Regions from separate parts of the Acinetobacter soli genome, predicted to be linked through region 1. Evidence: predicted binding sites of a transcription regulator. Region 1 holds the regulator's gene; the other holds the start of a gene.
The links. Region 1 encodes PhoB, which activates phosphate uptake and scavenging genes when phosphate is short. Its sites were predicted from a motif close to TGTCATNAANCTGTCATAA; they were not measured.

Region 1 (7,623 bases):
TTCGGTTGAAAAACTGATTGGCGATCCGCAACTGGCGCAGCCATTTAAACACGGGCAATTTGCAACGGTGTATCTATCGCCACGCGATTATCATCGTGTGCATATGCCGCTAACAGGCCGTTTAACTGAAACCTTGTATATTCCGGGTGAGCTGTTTTCGGTGAATCAGGTGACAGCCGAAAATATTCCGGGTCTGTTTGCACGTAACGAGCGTATGGTGTGCCTGTTTGATACCGAGCTGGGCCGTATGGCCGTTGTGCTGGTGGGCGCGATGATTGTGGCTGGAATTGAAACCGTGGTCACAGGCAAGGTGAAACCGACTGGACGCCTTGAGCTGAACCATCATGATGTGGTGCTTGAAAAAGGCGATGAGCTGGGTCGTTTTTACTTGGGTTCTACCGCGATTGTTTTGTTTGAAAAAGACAAAATGGCTTGGGAAAGCCAGTTTAAAGCCAACTCGGTGGTGGTTATGGGTGAGAAACTCGGCCACACGCTTTAATCAATATGTGTGTCGTGTACAGCCTGAGTAGACAGGCTGTACATGGTCAAAAATTATGAATGGGTCAAAGCATATTTCAGTAAAATTGAAAGCCCAGAGAAAAAAATCACCACATGAATAATTTTTAAAAATTGTACTTTAGAGAGTTTAAGCGTGATGTGTTTTCCCACGTAGCTGCCAATCAGCATTGATGGTATAAAAAGCAGCATCAGTGCGAAGATGTGCCACGAAAAATACACCCCAGCAAGTGCAAATAGGATGACGCGTAGCAGCGTACTACAGCCAATGAGTGTGGTTTGTGTGATACGGATTTTTTGTGGGTCTTGTAAGCGACCATTTAAATAAATCGAATACATAAATCCGCCACTGCCAAACATGGCACCCAATAACCCACCGCCGAATCCAAAAGGAACAACATGTTTGGAGTCAAAGCGACGCTCAGGTTGAATTCCACTTAATGCATAAAGCGCATAAAGTAAAATAAATACCGCAAAAGCCAATAAAGACGTTTCAGGTTTAATTTTAAGCAGCAATAAAAATCCGATTAGACTACCCACACACATCAGCGGAATCAGCCGTTTAAGCTCGATCATATCGGCTTTTTTACCATCTCTGATGAGATTCGATAGGGCAGCACATAAATCTAGAAGTGCCAGTAAGGGAATAATCTCGGCCAATGGTAAAAACTGGAGGAGAACTGGGCTGGCAATCAGCGCCGTTCCAAAGCCAATCATGCCAAAAATAATATACGAACACAGAACAGCCATGAGCATGACACTGATCTGAACGATGGAAAAATCGATAAAAGCCACGCTAAACTCCGTTTTTATTGTGTGAATCATCGACTGCGCGAGATCGAGATGTGGCAAGCAAGACCTCTACGCAGCAGCTTATGGTTTTAATGAATCTCTTTATGCGTGACGGCTATACGTGCCTCGTGATAGTCACGACTTTGCATTTCTTGTAAGCGCGAAAAGGTGCGCTGAAATTCGAATTTGAGCTTTTCACCTGTGTAGAGCTGTTCAATCGGCTGCTCAGCAGTCAAATACAGCACTACTTTTTGCTCATACAACTCATCAATCAGATAAATAAAGCGTCGCACTGCATCGTAAATGGCGTCCGTTAACTCGGTGATATTGCTAATCAGCACATGGTCATAGCGACGACACAGCTCGATAAAATCTGCCGGACTACGTGCATCGCGGCATAGCCGATCAAAGCTGAACCACGCCACGCGCTCATGTACGCCAAGTGCCTCTAAATCGCGATGATTGATTTGAATCAGCGTGGGATGTGCATTGTGCTGGGTCAGATGCCGATAAATACTGCTTAACCATGCATCGGCCGTTGCATCGAGGGGCGAATAGAAAAACTGATCCAGAACATGGTGGCCTTTTACCACGCGATAATCGAGGGCATTGCCAATCTTGAGAATGTGGCAATGCGTATGAATATGGCGGATGGTCGGTAAGAAACGCTCTCGATGTAAGCCATGCTTGTACAAATTATCTGGATCGATATTTGACGTTGCCACTAAAATCACGCGCTTGGCAAACAGTAAGTTAAACAGATTGGACAAGATCATCGCATCAGTGACATTACTGACAAAAAACTCATCGAAGCAAATCAGTTTATATTTTTTAATCAGGTCATTGGCAATGTGCTGAAGTGGATCACGCGTGCCGCGGTAATGCACCAGCTGCTGATGAATGTTTTTTAGAAAATGATGAAAATGGATGCGGACTTTCTTTTTATAGCTTAAGGACTGGTAAAAAATATCCATCAGCCATGTTTTACCGCTGCCAACGCTGCCCCACATATAAAGCCCACGAATAGGGCGCTGTATAAAAAATGCTTTGGGGCGTTCCAGTTTCTCCCAGATCTCATTTAATTGTTCAATTGCCGCCTGCTGCGAAGGATCAGCCAAAATGGCTTGCTGCTGAATCAGAGCCTGATAGTACTGTTTTGGGCTCTGGCCGGTGTACTGTGTCATGTCGATTGCTCGTATAGCCCATCTTGAAGGGGGCTTGATCAAGATTTGTTATGATTATAAAAACAATAACCGCCACTATACGCAGATTATGGCGGTTTTAACAGATGGAATCAGCATGTTGTGCTGCCCAGCAATACAGAGCAGAGGGTGTGTTTACATCATCTGGTACAAACGTTCTTTGGGGAAAATGGCCTTAAACGTCGAACCTTCATTTTCTTTAGATACGACATCGAGATAAGCGCCGTGCTGCATCAGCACATGTTTAACGATGGCCAGCCCAAGACCCGTTCCGCCTGTGGCACGGCTGCGGGCGCTGTCGACACGGTAAAAACGTTCGGTCAAACGCGGCAAGTGTTTGGGATCTATACCAATGCCGTTGTCTTGTACGGTAAAGTAGCCGTGTTCGCCATCGTCGTGCCAACCAATGGTAATAATTCCGCCCTTGGGCGTGTACTTGATGGCATTGGTGATCAGATTACTAAAGGCGCTGGCAATTTCCATATCGGAGCCAATCAGATCACAGTGGCTGTCGATATCCAGATTTAGGGTATGTCCGTAGTCAACATTGTAGGCTTGGGCGTCGTCAAAAAGCTGATTCATCAGACTTGGCATTTCAATGATCTGATTTTTGGCAATGGTTTTATTATTTTCCAGATTCGAAAGTAACAGCAGATCATTCACCAGTGCATTCATGCGTTTGGTTTGTGATTGCATTTGATCGAAAGCGCGTTTCCAGCGTGGATTTAAATCTTCCTGATCGGTGAACGTTTCGATATAGCCGCTCAAAACGGTCAGAGGCGTACGTAATTCATGCGAAATATTGTCGACAAAATCTTTACGCATCTGCTCAAGATTGTGAATTCGGGTGACATCGTAGGCCACCAGCAAACGACTTTGCTCGCCAAAACGGGTCAATTTGATCTGTACATACTGATCGTCAAACAACGACGATTTGATTTTGATGCCGTCGGGCGCCTGATCAATATGATTAAAATATTCAATAAATTTGGGCTGGCGTAAAATACTTAAAATATTGTGACCGCGATCGAGAATCTTGATGCCCAGTAAACCTTCTGCCGCTGGGTTACACCATTCAATCTGGTGCAGGTCATCAATTAGCACCACGGCTTCATTGAGTGCAATCAATGACGATTGCGCACGGTCAATCAGTCCGACCATTTCGGCCTGTACAATCCGCTCTTGACGCTGTGCCCGATATACATTGAATAACAATGCGCCCCAGATACCGTTTAAATTGGGCGGGGTATCGTAGGGACGATTCGAGATCCATTCATTAACAATGTACAACGACCGAAGCTGCAAGCCAAAAAAAATCAGAAAGGCAATAAAAATACCGGCCCAAAAGTAGCCCAAACCCAGACCAATACAGGCGGCAATCACCAGAAGAAAGGCCAGTAGGCGTAAATCCTGTTTGGCAAATGCCCATAAGCTACTGTAACGAAAGCGTTTATGCTCACGCGCCAGTTCGGGGACAGGATACGGTTCGTACATAGTCAAGTCTTAGCCTGCTGCCAAATCTGCGCGGGTCGAGAAGCGATATCCCGTGCCACGCACGGTCTGTACAAAACGATCGACACCAAAAGGTTCGAGTACCTTACGCAGGCGTCGGATATGTACATCAATAGTTCGGTCTTCAATATAAACATTGCCACCCCAGACCTGATCGAGCAACTGTGCGCGGGTATAGGCGCGTTCAGGATGGGTCATAAAAAAGGCCAAAAGACGATACTCGGTTGGCCCCATGTCTAAGATATTGCTGCCAAAACTGACACGCTGACTGACTGGATCTAAAATCAAGCCGTTGGCATCAATTACTTTTTCACCGCTGAGTGCATTGGCACGACGCAACACGGCTTTAATGCGAGAGACCAATTCACGTGTGGAAAACGGTTTGGTCATGTAGTCGTCTGCACCTGCATCTAGGCCTTGTACCTTATGGTCTTCTTCGCCACGTGCAGTGAGCATAATCACTGGAATTTCAGCCAGATTTTCGTCACGTTTGAGACGGCGACACAGATCGACCCCACTGATCCCGCCGGGTAACATCCAGTCGAGTAATACCAGAACTGGGCGCTGATCGACAATCATCTGATGTGCCTGTTTCGCATCTTCTGCCTGCAAACATTGAAAGCCTGCCATATCCAAAGAGGTATGGATCATTTCGCGGATGGGTAATTCATCATCGACGATTAAAATATAGTCATCTTTCACAGCGCAATATCCTATAAGGGTTCAAACGGTAAACCGCTTTTATTTATGACAGGCTTATTACAAAGATTAATTATGACAGTATCATTGCAAAAATTGCACTGAAGTGGATTTTTGCAATGAATTGTGACAAATAAAACCACAATCCGATCGTTTAATACGGGCGTCGTCATTGAGATTTCATCGATCTAGGCTGTGGTCAAGCTTTAGATTGAGCCGGATCGTGTGACAGCTTTTCCAGCAGCGACACAAACACAATCCGGCAGGCAAACAGCACATCATCTAGAGATTGTTTGAAGCCACCCATCACCCAGCGAATCGCCACCTGTGTGACATAACCGTTCAGACCTGAAGAAACCAGTGAAAGCTCTTGCTCGCTATAACGTAGATTGGGCATGCTCAGCATCACCAGTGCCTGAATCATGCGATCAAAACGCATCATGGTTTCTTGAATGGTGGCCTGATTATGTAATTCCTGTACCAGCATGGCATCGATATAAATAATACGCGCCAAGCGTGGATCGTCTTTAAGGGTGCGTAAGAGAGCAGTTAAGCCCGCATCGATCATGTTTTCCGGCGTGGCGTTGTGTTTCATGACGGCTTGCATCACATTATTTTGCAGCGTTTCGATCTGTTTTAAAAAGATCGTCTGAAACAGGTCTTCGCTCTTTTTAAAAGATTCGTAAAAGTAACGCTCTGTGAGCTTGGCTTGATTACAAATGTCTTTGACGGTTACAGAAAAAAAGCCTGAAGTGCCATAGGCTTCAATTCCAGCTTCGATAAGTTTTTCTCGTCTTGCCGTTTTCCGCTCAGTCAGGGACAGCCCCTTAAACTGGCGCTCCTGCGATTTTTTTTTGGAAGACGACGCACTGTGTCGATCAAGTTTGGCTGCGGTCATCGCTGCAAGGGTTCTCCGAAAGTCTGTTGTTAGTGTAGCAAGTTTTTTTACAAATGACCGAATCAGTCATCGGCTGGTGTTGGTATTTGCTGGTACTTGGACTATATTGACAATGTGGATTGTCAAAAATATAGTGATGTTGAGTGCGACGTGGCAAAATGGGTCAATCGCTCAAACTTGAAGGAAGCGAACATGAAAAATTTTAAAAATAAAGTGGCAGCGATTACCGGTGCAGGTTCAGGGATTGGTCAGCAATTGGCGCTATTGCTTGCAAAAGAAGGCTGTCACTTGTCGTTGAGTGATGTAAACGAAGCAGGCTTAGAGGCCACAGTTGCGCTACTTAAACCCTATCAAATTCGCGTGACCACCAAAAAAGTCGATGTGGCCGACCGCCACGCTGTTAAGCAGTGGGCACAAGAAACCGTGCAAAACCACGGCTCGGTCAATATGATCTTCAACAATGCCGGTGTCGCGCTTGGCTCAACAGTTGAAGGCGAAAGCTATGAAGATCTGGAATGGATAATGAACATTAACTTTTGGGGCGTGATTTATGGCACCAAAGAGTTTTTGCCGCTGATTAAACAAAGCAAAGAGGGGCATATTATCAATATTTCCAGTCTTTTTGGTTTGACGGCGCAGCCCACCCAATCGGCTTATAATGCATCAAAATTTGCAGTACGTGGCTTTACCGAATCGTTGCGTCAAGAACTGGATATTGAAAATTGTGGCGTAAGCGCATTATGTGTTCATCCGGGAGGAATTCGAACCAATATTGCCAACGCTGCCAAAATGAATGACAGCTTGAAAACACTGGGAATGCATCCGGAAAAATCGATCAAATCGTTTAATAAGCTGTTGCGTTGCCCACCTGAAGAGGCGGCTCGCCAAATCTTAGATGCGGTGCGTAAAGACAAGCGCCGTGTACTGATTGGTAACGATGCCAAGACACTGGATCTAATGCAGCGTCTGTTCCCAACGGGATACCAGAAAGTGACTGCACTGGCGACGTCAATGAGTAAAAAATTCTAAGTATTTCATGCCATGCGCTGAAAAAAAGGACCGATACAGTATCGGTCCTTTTTTTATCGCCCTAATTAAATCAGTGCGCGAACGGCCTTTTTCTTCCAGACAAACTGATAATAAGCCGCCTGTAAAAAACTCAAGCATACAAAAGCCAGCGCATAAGCAATCCAGATACCTTTTAAGCCCCACATTGAACTGAACCAATAAGCACAAGGGACTTCAATCAATAAGATGGCCACAATATTAATGATCATCGGCACATTCACTGTCCCGCTGGCACGCATGATCGAGGCAAAAATTGAACCGGCGCCAAAAAATAAAATCGACCAGAGTACAATAAACAGCAATTCTTGACCCAACTCGACCACACTTGGATCAGTGATAAACAGTGCCATTAAATACTTTGAAAATAAATACGCTAAAACCACCAGACTACCAGTAATGGCGATGTTCATTCCTAAAGCCGTACGCGTGACTCGGGACAATAGATCCGATTTCCCCATACCAATTGCTTGTGCCCCAAAAATAGAAGCCGCAATCGAGATAGAGAGTGCCGGAAACTGAATATAATTTAACACTTGATTCACTGCACCATAGGCCGCAGTTGCATTGGCACCGAAGCGATTGACCAGCCCGACAATGACCAGTCCAGCCACCGAGGTGGTGATCATCTGAATACCGGTTGGAATACCCAAACGTAAAATCAGTGGACTGACTTCGCGGTTATGCCGAATATGACGCAGCAGTGCCCAGTCGGGCTTCAGCGGATGATTCTTTTTATTCAGGTAAATCGCCAGAAACCCTAAAACCAATACATAACCGAAAATAGTTGCAATGGCGGGTGAGACAATGCCCATTTTGGGAAAACCAAAATAACCGCCGATTAACACAGGTGTGATCACCAGCCCAATCAAGCTGGTCATGCCGAGCGCAATCAATGGCGTGATGCTGTCGCCTACACCACGCAAGATCGAGGTATAA
Region 2 (7,623 bases), 1.4 Mb from region 1:
TTCAGAGACAGAAAAAGCGCAAGTACTGGTCCGTTTGCGTGATTTAATGGCCAAACGGATTGTGGTGGTCAGTAAAAGACAAGACGAGAAATTATTGCGCTCATTAGGATTTACCCAGTTAATTGATAAAACCCTTCACGAGGCAGATTTTGCGTTATGGCAATTTAACATTTTGACCTATAAACATGTACCAGACTGGTTTAACTCCAAATTTTGGGCCAACCCTGAAAACTGGGATAAATTTCGTTGGTAATACATCATTGTTAAGTAAAAAAATACAAATTGTATTTTGAATCCGCTCTCTGCTTTTTCTATGCTGTTTAAGACGATAGAAAAAATGATGGCAGGATTCAAACAATGACAGATTTAAAAAATATTGTTGAAACGCTCGCAAAGCAGGCGCTTGGCAATAATTCCCAATCTTCGCAAAATAGCGGGCTGGGTGGGATTTTAGGTAGTGTACTTGGGCAACTCAGTGGCCAAACGCAGCAGCAACAAGCGAATCCGCAGCAAAATACCAATACTGGATTAGGCGGGATTTTAAGCTCAGTGCTCAATCAGTTTGGAAACAGCTCAAATACATCGGCAACGGGAGCAGGCAAAAGTACAGCGCAAACGTTACTGATTGCAGTTGTACCACTTATTTTGGCATGGATTCAAAAGCAAGGTGGTTTGCAAGGCGCGCTCGATAAGCTTAAAAATGCAGGTCTGGGTACTCAGGTGCAAAGCTGGGTGGATCCTCAGCAAACCAATAACCACGATGTGGCTAAGGAGCAGGTTGAGCAGCTTTTTGATGATCAAGAGGTCGAGCAGGTGGCACAGCAAACTCAAGCACCTAAGCAGGATGTATATAGTGCTATTTCGTCAGTTTTGCCACAAATTATCAACTCGTTAACGCCTCAAGGCGATAAGACCAACTCACAAGAAGCCAATCAAGATATTCAAAATGTGCTTAATTTGGTTTCGGGTTTCTTAAAAAAATAAAAGGGCATTAGCCCTTTTATTTTATGTAAGCTGTAAGGCTTAGAAATTGTATTCCATACCTAAACCAATCACGGTACGCTTATCATCGCTAGCTAACCAGTCACGTTTTTGCTGAGCCAACACGCCGTACAAGCGGGCTTGCTTATTGAGGTTGTAATCTACCCCAAGGCCATATTGTGAAATCTTGCGATCTGAACGCGTATCTACAGACGTATCTGAGGCAATATATTCAGCTTTGAGTTTCCATGGTGTTGATGGGAACGCATACGCTGCAGTAATACCATAAGCATCTTCTTCAAGGCCACGGTATGAGGTCACAACAGAGCTTGCAGTGGTCGATACAGTATCGTCAGTTGGTTTGGCATTTTGCCATAACGCACCTACCACAAAACCATCTAGACCATAAGTTGCAAAATCAACCGAACCGGTCAGACGGATTGCATCTGAGTAAATGCCAGAAAGGTTGTAGGCATTGTATTTACCAGCCACACCAAAGTTACCTGCAATAGCAGCAGCCAAACCATATTTTTTGTTTTCGTAGCTGAGTGAGGTTGAAATACTGTCACCAAAGCCATTACGTTTGCCTTCTTGGCCCAAAGCAGTATTGTCACCAGTATTTTGTTCGCCTTGCTGCGCCATGATATTGAACTGCAAACCCGGAATGATCAGATTTTTATCAGTTTCAAAGCCAATCACGTTGTTCAGACGCTCTTCACCATGTAGTACAGAGGTCATATCCAAAATGGTGTGATCGTTAAAGATGTCTTGGTTGTTACCCGCCGCAGTTTTAAAGTAAGAATCGTATTTACCTGCTTTAAGGCTACCGATATCCTTGAATTTTAAGCCCAAGTAACGGTTACGCGCATTCAAGTCACCGTCAGAGCCAGAACCATCAGTCGAAATTGCCCATTCTGCCAAATATAGTACAGAAAGTTTATCGGTTAATTTTTCTTCGCCTTTAATCCCGATACGTGAAGCATTTGAGTTAAGCGCTGTCACGTTGTTGCCTGCAAAGTCGAAATTATCAGCCTGATCCAAAGTCACGTTCAACTTACCATATAGTGTAGGTGCAGCTTGAACAGTACTAAACCCCAACGTTGAAACAGCAGCAACAAGAAGCAATTTTTTCATTAAATATCTCCACGATTTTTTGTAACTGGCAGAAGATCCAATTCACTTTTATAAGTTTGCTTCTGTACAAAAAGTTACATAAGCTCACCAACTTGCTAAGCAGTATCTGCAAACTTTGTTACAAAGGGGTGAAGACTAAGTGACAATTTAATGACGAGTTATGGAAAACTTATCTTTATTCTATATGCTTAAATTGACCAATAAAAAAGGAGCCGAAGCTCCTTTTAATTTCTATAACGACTAGAGTGCAGCTTTAATTTTTTCTGCAAACCCAGCAATTTTCTCTTGATCACCCATTTGGGCTGCATGGCGGCCGAGTTCATGAATTGAACTTGGAATCAGATGAAAGTGTACGTGTGGAACCGTTTGACCTGCCGCCGCACCAGATAATTGCATTAATACAATGCCTTTTGCATCAAGTGCTTTCTCAATTGCCTGCGCAACTTTTTGCACAATTTGAATGGTGTAGGCTGCTGCATCAGCTGGTAAATCCAGCAGAGTTTCAGCAGGAGTTTTTGGTATCACAAGTGTATGACCATCGGCCTGAGGCATGATATCCATAAATGCAAGCACGTGATCATCTTCATACACTTTTATAGCCGGAAGTTCACCACGTAAAATACGCGCAAAAATGTTTTGGTCATCGTAAGCCATGTTTATTCCTTATCAACATCAACAGCAGGGATTATTTACAGTTCAATTCTTTCTGACGATCTTTGATCTGGTCAAGTCGTTGCTGCTCTTTGTCTGAAAACTTTGGCTTGGTGGTAAAGCAGTTATCATTACCATATTTGGCTTTCGCTTCCGGATCTTTAAAGCAGAAGCCTTTTGCTGCATAAATGAGGTTGTAATCATCTTGCAGTTTTTTACACTCTTGTTCAGGTGTTGCAGCGAACACTGAGGCACCACTTAAGGTAATGAGTCCAGTAAAAAATGCAACAGCAAGCTTATTCATGCGCTTTTCCTCTTGTATCGTCGACTTAATTGTAACGACCTATTTCCCAATATAAGGGGTTTCAAAAATAATTCAATGCTGAATAATTACTCAAGTGTAATTTCGCTTCATATTTCATCCATATCTTGTAAAAAAGCGCCGATAATTCTTGTTGGACTTCATGAGGCGATAAAAAGAGCTTAGTTTTTATGGTTTTAAATGAGTGGTTCAGTTTTTATTGTTATCAAAAGTGCATCTGGGTGATACCCTCAATTTCAGTTTAGTGCGTGATTTGAGTACGGTAGTTAAGATCACCCCAGTGTAATGCAATCAAATTCTCAAAAGAGCAAAGACATGAGTCATTATATTTCAAGTTTAAAAGCAAAATTTTTAAAGCAGCCGCATCTACATGAAAATGATGTATTGGCGCTATTTAAATCACTCCGCCATATACCGGGTGGTTTAACGGTTTTATCTAAAGTAGTGAGTCGGGTCGCACCTTATTTTAAAACAGTTGATCCTGTGATTGAGCATTTAGATACGCAAAGCTGTATCGCCCATATCAAGAAAAGAAGATCTTTAGAAAATCATATTGGCACAGTGCACGTGATTGCCATTTGTAATGGGCTTGAATTTGTAATGGGCGTATTGGCAGAAGCATCTGTTCCAAAACATTTACGTTGGTTACCCAAAGGAATGCAAGTCAGTTATTTGGCGAAGGCCGACTCAGATATCAAGCTGACCGCTTCGATTGCACAAGATTGGCATACGGGTGATTTTGAAATTCAGGTTCAGGCACACACAGCCGATGGCGTGTTGGTGGTTGATGGTGTCATTACCCTTTGGGTGACAGAAAAGAATAAAAAAAGGTAAAAGAACACTAGATGATTCTCTTACCTAAAAAATGACTTGTATGAATAGCTTATAGTAAAAGCATGCGACTTTTAAAATTTTGGCTATTCAAGTGTGATTTTGCTCCAAGATTCATAAAACTTTACAGCCGCAGAAAAATCACTATTTTCGTCGGCTGTTGCGCTTGCGGCCTGAATCAGGCTTTGCGTTAATCCTATCACTGGTGCAGGAAGTTTTGCAGATTGCAGTAAATCTAATGCAATTCCAGTGTCTTTTGCTAAGAGCGGAAGTGCAAATGTGACCGGAAAGCTTCGATTTAACACACGCTGAGGCAACACGGTTTCAGTCACGCCACTTTTTCCGCTTGAGGCATTGATGCAGTCTAGCGCTTCATTTAAATTAACGCCGTGGGCTTTGAGTGCAGTAAATCCTTCTGCCACCGACCACAGGTTAACTGCAAGCAACATGTTGTTGACGGCCTTCACGGCAAAGCCCGCACCAGATGTACCTACATGTTTGATCAATTTGCCAATCGCTTGCATCGCCGGATAGGCACGCTCAAAGGCAGCGGCATCACCACCGACCATCACGGTAAGTGTTGCATTTTCGGCGCCAATGGTCTGACCACTCACTGGTGCATCGAGATAATCTACATTTTGGGCTTTAAGTGTTTCAGACAAGGTGCGCGCCGAGTCTGGCACGCCACTGGTACAATCTACCCAGATGGTGCCGGGTTTAAGTTGTAACGATTCAATCAGGTTTTCGACATCTCTACTGGTAGGTAAACATGAAAAAATAACATCGGCTTGTACAGCCTGTTCAAGTTCAACTGCCTGAGTACCATACTCATTGGCGTGTTGTTTGGCTTTTTCAAAGTTTCGATTCCATACATAGACCGTGTCAAAATGCTTCGGTAAATGCGACGCCATACGATATCCCATAGCGCCTAAACCGATAAATGCAACTGATTGAATCATAGATTTACTCTTTCTTTATTTGCGTTGAACGTTGTATTAACCAATCTTTAAACTGCGGCCAAAACTCTTCGGAACTGGCTTGGCTCGACATCAAACCCAGATGTCCACCCGGAATAAGAGTAAACGTGACATCTGTACTGTTTGTCAATTTAATTAATGGTTTTACCGCGTCTGCTGTGACGAGCTGATCGGAACGACCTGCACCCACCAAAAGCGCGCAATCAATATTCTTTAGATCGACTATGGTATTTTTAAGCTGAATTTTGCCATCTTTTAATGGATTTTGTAGCCAAACATTAAATAGCATGTCCTGATTGATTCCCCCCGGATAATCAATCATGTTATTTAAAAAGTGACTCAGTGTGGCATGCTCCTGAACCAGTTTTTTGCTTTCAAGATTTTTAAGTAACTGTACGTGACCATCAATCCAGCCTTTAGGATCTAAAATTTTAAATCCCAACGCATTTAACACGCCCGGCGTATGAATCAGTTTTTTGGGTAAACCCGCATAAATGCGACGTTCAAGAGACGGATTTTTTTGGATGGTGTTATGGACAAAACGATACAGCTTGCCAATTCTTCCCGAGGCATAACTATCGATAGGGCTTCCCAGTACAATCAGGTTTTTTACATGCTTCGCATGATGCAAGGCGGTATAGAGCATGACAAAAATCCCAGCCATACTCCAGCCATGCAACGACACCTGATCACTTTTGGCGTGTGCGCAAATCATCTTTAAATAACGCGGTAGGGCGTCATCGATGAACGATAAAAAATTCAGATGTCGATCACGATAGCTTAAACGGCCCCAGTCAATCAGATAGATATCAAATCCGTTTTCTTGAAAGTAACGAATCAATGAGCGATACGGATAAAGATCGTAAATGGCCATGTTGATGGCAAGCGGTGCAACAAAAACCAGAGGTTCTTTATATCGTTTAGTGCTTGCTGCATAATAGCGGATGCGTGTTTGCCCAAACTCACCAATCACCTGATAAGGCGTAGTTTGAGAAATAACGAGAGATTCTTCCCTAAAGAGTCGAGCCGAAAGATGTTTAAGCTTGATCTGCTGGTTGTGAATAAGGGATTTGAGTGAATCCATTCTTTGCATTTTCCAAAATCCGAAAGGGTTTGGATGCAGTCTAAGCGATTAATTGATCTTTTACCTTGACCTTAAATACATGACACGCTCAAAATGTTGGCATTTTTATATGAGCGGTCTTAAGACTGAGAGCACAGCAATGCATAGCCATGACGATGAATTAGAATATCAAGTAGACACATTATCCATTCGAACCGGTCATAACCGCAGCTTTGAAGGCGAACATGCCGAGCCGATTTATTTGACGTCATCTTTTGTTTATAAAAATGCAGCTGAAGCGGCATCAAAATTTTCAGGTGAAGTGTCGGGCAATATTTATTCTCGTTTTACCAACCCAACGGTGGCCATGTTTGAAAAGCGTCTAGCGGCAATGGATGGTGCAGAACGTGCGATTGCGACCAGCTCGGGAATGGGTGCAATTTTGTCAGTTTGTATGGCATTTTTAAAAGCGGGCGATCATGTCATTTGTTCGCGTGCCGTTTTTGGTTCAATTGTGGCTTTGTTTGAAAAGTACATCGCAAAATTCGGTGTAGAGGTTACCTTTGTCGATTTAAACGACATGGATGCATGGAAAAATGCCTTGCGTCCTGAAACAAAAATCTTATTTGCAGAGTCGCCATCGAATCCGTTAGCTGAGGTTGCTGATATTCCCGCATTGTCAGAAATTGCTCATTCACAAAATGCCATGCTGGTGATCGATAACTGCTTTTGTACACCTGTATTGCAACAGCCCCTCAAATTAGGGGCAGATTTGGTGATCTACTCTGCAACTAAATATATCGATGGGCAAGGCCGTGCATTAGGTGGTGCAGTCACAGGTAGCCATAAGTTGCTTGAGGAAGTCTTTGGCGTGGTACGTACATTAGGGCCATCGATGAGTCCTTTTAACGCATGGATTTTCCTTAAAGGGCTTGAAACGCTGAAACTCAGAATGAGAGTGCATTGTGAAAATGCACAAAAAATCGCGGAATGGCTCAACCAACATGAGAAAGTGGAAAAAGTCTATTATGCGGGTTTACCAGAGCATATTGGTCATGAACGTGCAGCCAAGCAGCAAAAAGGTTTTGGTGGCATTGTTTCTTTTGTGGTGAAAGGTGGCCGTGAAGGTGCGTGGAAAGTAATCGATAACACTCGATTTATTTCAATTACAGGTAACTTTGGTGATGCCAAATCGACGATTACGCATCCTGCAACCACAACCCATGGTAAATTATCGCCTGAAGCGAAACAGGCCGCCGGTATTCAAGAAGGTTTGATTCGTTTATCTGCGGGCTTGGAAGATGTATCTGATATCATCCGTGATATCGAACGCGGACTTGATCTGATCTAATTTATATACAGTCAAACAAATTTACTGTTTTTGGAGGAATCCCGATGAACATTAATATGCTTATGCAGCAAGCACAGCGCATGCAAAAAGATATGGAAGCCAATACCAAAAAGGCCAAAGAAGAGCTTGCAAAAACCGAAGTACAGGCAGAAGCGGGTGGTGGTTTAGTTAAAGTGACCATGACAGGCCGTTTTGTTGTCAAACGTATCGAGATTAGTCCGGATCTGCTACAAGATGAACCTGACATGATTGAAGACTTAATCGCTGCTGCAGTAAACGACGCGGTACGTCAAGCTGAAGCAGTTGCAGAAGA

Region 2: KCV09_RS06090 (porin) is a predicted target of PhoB. The motif match lies at 2,253-2,271, and genes of this name have one in related genera.

Annotation. Positions count from the first base shown of each region.
Region 1 covers NZ_CP073241.1:2,712,547-2,720,169, forward strand. Annotated here, with positions in the region: gene asd (archaetidylserine decarboxylase) at 1-499, shown strand, start outside; gene KCV09_RS12510 (sulfite exporter TauE/SafE family protein) at 553-1,311, opposite strand; gene zapE (cell division protein ZapE) at 1,398-2,492, opposite strand; gene phoR (phosphate regulon sensor histidine kinase PhoR) at 2,646-4,004, opposite strand; gene phoB (phosphate regulon transcriptional regulator PhoB) at 4,014-4,724, opposite strand; gene KCV09_RS12530 (TetR/AcrR family transcriptional regulator) at 4,921-5,619, opposite strand; gene KCV09_RS12535 (SDR family NAD(P)-dependent oxidoreductase) at 5,812-6,648, shown strand; gene KCV09_RS12540 (MATE family efflux transporter) at 6,714-7,623, opposite strand, start outside.
Region 2 covers NZ_CP073241.1:1,324,800-1,332,422, reverse strand. Annotated here, with positions in the region: gene KCV09_RS06100 (DUF6231 family protein) at 1-253, shown strand, start outside; gene KCV09_RS06095 (YidB family protein) at 358-984, shown strand; gene KCV09_RS06090 (porin) at 1,024-2,115, opposite strand; gene KCV09_RS06085 (HIT family protein) at 2,356-2,769, opposite strand; gene KCV09_RS06080 (YARHG domain-containing protein) at 2,801-3,070, opposite strand; gene KCV09_RS06075 (hotdog fold domain-containing protein) at 3,404-3,922, shown strand; gene KCV09_RS06070 (NAD(P)-dependent oxidoreductase) at 4,006-4,878, opposite strand; gene KCV09_RS06065 (alpha/beta fold hydrolase) at 4,883-5,980, opposite strand; gene KCV09_RS06060 (O-succinylhomoserine sulfhydrylase) at 6,120-7,310, shown strand; gene KCV09_RS06055 (YbaB/EbfC family nucleoid-associated protein) at 7,355-7,623, shown strand, end outside.